DNA from 2 places in the Reinekea sp. genome. Region 1 is predicted to be linked to the other one. Evidence: predicted binding sites of a transcription regulator. Region 1 holds the regulator's gene; the other holds the start of a gene.
The links. The regulator sigma-54, encoded in region 1, starts transcription at its own class of promoters, with help from an activator protein. The targets are predictions, from matches to a motif close to TGGCACNNNNNTTGCTNT.

Region 1 (3,183 bases):
CACTAATCACTATTAGTCGGATTTTTTCAGAAGACATAGCCATTCTCAGTTTATTGCTTATTTGGGGCTCCTACAAATTGCTCATATAGGGCCATCGCGCTAGGACATTGGCGAATCAAAGCTAAAGACTTAGGGTCATTAACCTTTTCAACCACCATCGCCAGCAGCTGTAAATGTTCATCGGTAGCATCAATAGGGACCACCAGGGCAAAAACGAGATCCACTGGCTTGGCATCTATCGCTTGGAAATCAATAGGATTGGTCAATAAAACCAATGCCGCCGTGGGCTTGTCTAAGCCAACAAGGCGGCAATGGGGTATTGCAACGCCTGAACCTATACCGGTACTGCCCAACCGTTCACGAGCGATCAGTTGGTCAAACAACTCAACATCCGATACCCCAGTAAGCGTCTTGGACAGGCGCTCAGCAAGGGTTTGCAGTACCTTTTTTTTGCTCGCACCGAAGTCATCAACAAAGGTGCGTTCGGGGCGCAATACTTGGTCCAGAGGAATCATGCTTTCGTTATGACCCGTGGCTGCGTGAGACAGTTTTTTCTTTGTGCTTGATCAATTGACGGTCCAGTTTGTCATTCATTAGATCAATGGCGGCGTATAAATCGTCATGTTCGGCGTCTGCATGGAGTTGGGCGCCCTTGATGTTCAGCGAGCCTTCTGCTTTTTGTCTCTCCTTTTCGATACTGAGGGTGACCTGCACGTTGCCGATTTGGTCAAAATGTCGTTGGAGCTTTTCAAGCTTAGTTGAAACGTAGCTCTGGAGGGCTTCTGTTACCTCAACGTGATGGCCGCTGATATGAACTTGCATAGGCTGCTCCTCTTGCAGTTTTTACCTTTCCAGCCAGAGTGGGCTGGTACACAGGCGGTGGTCGAAAATGAGGCCACCGTCCACCGACAAACAGATGCCGGTAATCGTGAAACCGTTATGTAACTCATATTCTAACTATTGCGCTTCATTGCCAAAACTGCAAGGGACTTTTTAAAAAATTTAGGCTCTAAATCAAACTCTTACGTTCATTTGACGGTGGAATGTTCAATGACTCTCGGTACTTGGCGATGGTTCGTCGGGCGACCTGTATGCCCTGTTCACCGAGTAAATCGGCAATTTTAGAGTCACTCAGCGGTTTACGAGTATTTTCCGCGAGCACTAACTTTTTGATCAGTGCGCGAATCGCGGTGCTGGAACAGGCGCCACCGGTATCGGTGCTGACATGGCTACTGAAAAAGTACTTTAATTCGTATATACCACGGGGGGTGTGCATGTATTTTTGTGTGGTGACACGCGAAATGGTCGACTCGTGCATACCCACCACCTCTGCGATATCGTGCAGAACCAGCGGTTTCATTGCCTCATCGCCATAGTCCAAGAAGCCACGTTGGTGCTCAACGATGGTGGTGGCGACCTTGAGCAGCGTTTCATTTCGACTCTGCAGGCTCTTAATAAACCACTTAGCCTCTTGCAAGTGGTCCTTTAGGTAGGTGTTATCCGATGAATTGTCGGCCCGCTTGACCATCGAGGCGTAAGAGGAGTTGACCCGCAGTTTCGGCGCTATATCGGGGTTCAGTTCAACAAACCAACGATTGTTTTTGATGTCTTTGGTGACAATAACATCTGGTACTACGTACTCGGATTTGCCCGAGGCAATGCTATTGCCGGGCCGGGGATTGAGTGTTTGTATGAGTAGGAAGACTTCGCGCAGCTCGTTTTCCTTGATCCGCGCCTTGCGCATTATTTGCGCAAAGTCTTTGATGCCCAACAGCTCGATATGATTTTCGACGATGCGTATCGCCAGCGCTAAATAGGGTGTGTCCGTGGCGAGCTGCTTGAGTTGGATCGCTAGGCAGTCAGCTAGGTTGACCGCACAGACTCCCGGTGGGTCAAACTGTTGCAAACGGTGTAATACCGCATGGAATTCGTCTTCATCGAGCGGATCATCATCGGACGAGATGGCCACCATCAGACCTTCAAATATATCGGCTACGGGGCTCGACAAATAGCCTTCATCATCGACACTTTCCAAAATGGTTTCAGCAATGACCCGATCCTTATCGGTCATCGGGGTCAGGTTCAGCTGCCAGTAGAGGTGATCTTGTAGTGAGTCGGTCGTGCCATAGATGTTTTCGAGATTATAATCATCATCGCCGGACGGCAGCCCATGGCTAGTGGGTTGATGGGTGTAGATGTCGTCCCATGAGCTGTCTACTGCCAGCTCATCCGGAATGGTTTCCTGAACGGTCAGTTCTCGAGTGGAGTCATCGGTCTCAGTCTTAGCAACCTGACGGTCGTCATTATTGGGTGGCTCCTGAGTGTTGGCGTGTTCTGGAGCATCGGCATCGTCCTCCTTGACCTCGAGCATGGGGTTGGTGTCCAACGCCTGCTGAATTTCCTGCTGTAAGTCGAGCGTGGACAGTTGCAATAACTTAATCGCCTGCTGCAACTGCGGGGTCATCGTCAGTTGCTGGCTCATTTTAAGTTGTAAGGATGTCTTCATACTTGCTCAATACCCACCAAATGTGCTCCAACGCTAAAAATATCAAGGCCACCGCTTCGAATGTTATAAACGGAACTGATCACCTAAATATACCTCACGGACAGTTTGATTGCTGAGAACTTCTTCAGCGGAACCTTCCGCAATGATGTGACCATTGCCGACAATATAGGCCTTTTCACAAATATCGAGGGTTTCCCGAACATTGTGATCTGTAATTAAAACGGCAATGCCGCGTTTTTGTAGATGATAGATGATCGCCTTGATATCACCGACCGAAATAGGGTCGACACCAGCAAAGGGCTCATCCAGCAAGATCACCTTAGGTTCCATCGCTAAGGCCCGGGCTATTTCCACCCGCCGCCGCTCGCCGCCGGATAGCGCCATGCCCAAACTGGTGCGGATGTGGGTGACATTGAACTCGGCCAATAAGGACTCAAGCCGTTCATTCTGCTGTTGCTTGGAGAGGTCTTTTCGGGTTTGCAGGACGGCGAGGATGTTATCGGCAACCGACAGCTTACGAAAAATAGAGGCCTCTTGGGGCAGATAGCCAATGCCTTGGCGCGCCCGGGCGTGCATCGGCATATGGGTCACCGAAACACCGTTGATCGTCACATCGCCATGATCGGCGGCAATTAGACCGACGATCATATAGAAACAGGTGGTTTTACCGGCCCCGT
Region 2 (3,183 bases), on a different contig from region 1:
CGATATAAATATGTGTCGGTTCATGGTCTGCCCTACCTGTTAAAATCAGTCATAAAAATAATCTTAGGGCCGACCTGCTGACCCTTGCGGTGGCGCACCATGTGCTGCCAAAATCGCCTGACGCTAGCGCCCAGACCTTACAAATTCTGAGTAATAAAGCCAAGCATTTGATCGGCTGTGCTGACCACCTTGGAGTTCATCTCATAGGCGCGCTGCGTGGAGATCATATCGACCATCTCCTCGACGATGGTGACGTTGGAGTTTTCCAGAGCACCCTGAATGATCGCCCCGAAGCCGTCCAAGCTCGGCACGCCCGCGGCGGCCTGGCCACTGGCGGCGGTGGCTAAAAAGAGGTTATTGCCCAGGGCTTGGAGGCCGGCCGGGTTGACAAAATCGACCACCTCGATGTTGCCAATTTCGACCGGATCGTTGTCGCCGGCCGAGACTGCGGTGACGATGCCGTCGGTGCCGACCGTGATGGTCTTGGCCTGATCGGGTATAACGATATTGGGCTCTACTAGGTAACCGTTGGCGGTGACCATATTGCCGTCGGCATCAATATGGAAGGTGCCGTCACGGGTATAGGAAATGTTGCCGTCGGGCAGCATGACCTGAAAGAAGCCACGCCCGTTGATGGCCATATCGAGCGGCTGTTCGGTGGTATTGAGGTCGCCCTGCATAAACACCTTTTGCGTACCCACGGTGCGCACCCCGGTACCGAGCTGCAAACCCGAGGGTAGCTGGGTGTTTTGCGAACTTTGCGCACCCGGCTGGCGCTGAATTTGGTAGATCAAATCTTCAAACACGGCCCGCTCTTTTTTAAAGCCGGTCGTCGAGGCGTTGGCCATGTTGTTGGAGATAGTGGATAAAGCAATATCCTGAGCTTCTAGGCCGGTCTTACCGACCCACAGTGCTTTCATCATAACGGCAATCCTCTTCCTAATTCGGTCATACTGGGCTTAGCTCAGCTGTAAAATTCGTTCGGCGGCACGCGACATATCTTCGGCCGTTTTCATCATCTTGACCTGGGTCTCATATTGCCGATTCAGTGCCAGTATGTTGGTGAGCTCGGAGACCGGATTAACGTTGCTGGCCTCAACAAAGCCGGAGACCACTGTCAGTACTGGGTCGCCGGGCAAGATCGCCGGGCCGGCCAGGGGCCGGAACAAACCGTCGGTGCCCTTGGCTAAATTTTGCAAATCTGGGTTGACCATCTTCAACACGTCGATGGCAATCATCTCATCCGGGCCGGCACCGGCCGGGCGAATCGAGATAATGCCATCGCCGGCGATCTCAACCTTTTCATAGGGCGGCAAGACGATCGGCCCGCCCTCCCCGATCACCGACTGGCCGATGCCATTGATCAGTTCGCCTAACGGACTGACCGAAAAATCGCCACGCCGGGAATAGGCTTCCTGGCCTTGGACATCGATAACCGAGAAAAAACCATCGCCGGTTAGGGCCGTGTCCAGGTCATTGCCAGTTTCGATTAGGGTGCCGTCGTTAAAATCGGAGGCGGGTCGCTCGGTCAGGGCAAAGGCTCGCGATGGATGATGCTCACCCCAGACCGGAATAGCGCGCGCTTGGGCAAAGTCCGATTTGAAGGCGAAGGTGCGGGCGTTGGCCAAGTTGTTCGAATGCGAGGCTTGCGACAGCATATTATTTTTCGCGCCAGTCATGGCGATGTATACGGCACGATCCATGGTCTTGATCCACTAAACTGAGTATCTAAGACTAGTAAGCGAAAGCTGTGCCAGGTTTGTTTTTATTTGTTTGAGTCTGACGAGTCCGGCCTAGAGGGCCGTGCAGGTGGGGGCGATACAGGCGCTGCGGTTCTGAAACAAGGCGGCATTCAGGCAAGGACTGTCCCGTTGGCAACCGACATCGACGCAGTGTTGCCGCTTTTTGGTCTGGCGGGTTAGCCGCTCGCGCTGGGTCTTGGCGGACCCAATACGAGCGAAGACACGCCGTTAGGCGGTGAGCCGAGCTTACCTGAGGTTGATGATGGTTTGAGTGACGGCGTTAGTCGTCTCAATGGTCTTGGCGCTGGCCTGATAGTTACGCTGGGCGATAATCAGATGCACCAACTGCTGCGAAAGGTCCACGGTGGAGTCCTCCAAGGTCGCCGATTGAACCGTACCCAATAATCCGGTACCGGCCACCCCAATGGTCGGGCCGCCAGACTCGAAACTTTCCTGCCAGGTGGTCTGCCCGACCGCGGTCAGTCCTTCCATATTGGCGAACGATGCCAGCGCGACCTGACCCAAGGCTTCCGACTCGCCGTTGGTGTAACGGGCGTATACGGTGCCATCGGTGTCAATTTCAAGATCCTTCAATCGGCCACTGCTGTAACCATCCTGTTGAAAGTTATAGCGCGCAAAAGGGCCACCGTATTGGGTCGTGCCACCAAAGGAGATGGTGAAGTTGGAGTTCAGATTAGGATCGGGTATGGGTTGAATACCACCCTCGGCAACATTCAGTGACGAATAGGCGCCATTAGACATGCCTGCGTCGTCGATCGGATCCCAGTTGGAGATTAGGAAATCACCAGCACTGCCCTCGTTCAGCGTACCATCGGCGTTGAAGTTCAACGTAAAACTGGCAAAGGTAGGCACACTGTTTTCCGGAAAGGGTAAGGCCGGATCGGGGTCGCCGACGTTTTCACCATCAATCTGGGCGTAGACGGTCCAACTGTTCAGCGCCAACGGTTGCTCTGGATCTCCCTGATCCTTGACATAATAGAGCTGTACCTGATGCTGGTTACCGAGTGAGTCATAAGCGGTTAACGAGCCGGTATCATTGTAGGTGTTCGAATCATCCGGATCGAAAGCGTTGATGACGATATCGCTAAAACTGGACGACGTAAGACCGCCAAATAGACCCGCGACCCGAGGAACCGGCTCGGACAGAGTAAAGCCTTCATTTAGGATAATATCAACAGAGCCACCCACTCGGGCATTGGTGTCACCATCGACCACCCGCCCCAACGTAAGGGGCGGCGTGCCACTAGCGCCTTGAATGGTGACACCATCGGTCGAAGTGAGTGACTCGATCGCGATGGATATATCGATACCAATGCTGGACATAATGACCGCATCGCCGGTAACAGGGTCCAGGCTGGCGTCGATATTGTTGAGCAAGGTACCGGAGTAGGAATTAATTTCGTCGACGATGCCCTGAAGG

Region 2: a site for sigma-54 is predicted at 1,739-1,756, ahead of AC4FIC_RS05245 (flagellar basal body rod protein FlgF). Genes of this name have one in related genera too.

The regions. Positions count from the first base shown of each region.
Region 1 is NZ_CEYAVF010000022.1:17,032-20,214, reverse strand. It holds gene rapZ (RNase adapter RapZ) at 1-37, opposite strand, end outside; gene AC4FIC_RS09995 (PTS sugar transporter subunit IIA) at 51-515, opposite strand; gene hpf (ribosome hibernation-promoting factor, HPF/YfiA family) at 523-822, opposite strand; gene AC4FIC_RS09985 (RNA polymerase factor sigma-54) at 1,010-2,506, opposite strand; gene lptB (LPS export ABC transporter ATP-binding protein) at 2,570-3,183, opposite strand, start outside.
Region 2 is NZ_CEYAVF010000008.1:28,435-31,617, reverse strand. It holds gene flgH (flagellar basal body L-ring protein FlgH) at 1-24, opposite strand, end outside; gene flgG (flagellar basal-body rod protein FlgG) at 138-923, opposite strand; gene AC4FIC_RS05245 (flagellar basal body rod protein FlgF) at 960-1,703, opposite strand; gene AC4FIC_RS05240 (flagellar hook-basal body complex protein) at 1,989-3,183, opposite strand, start outside.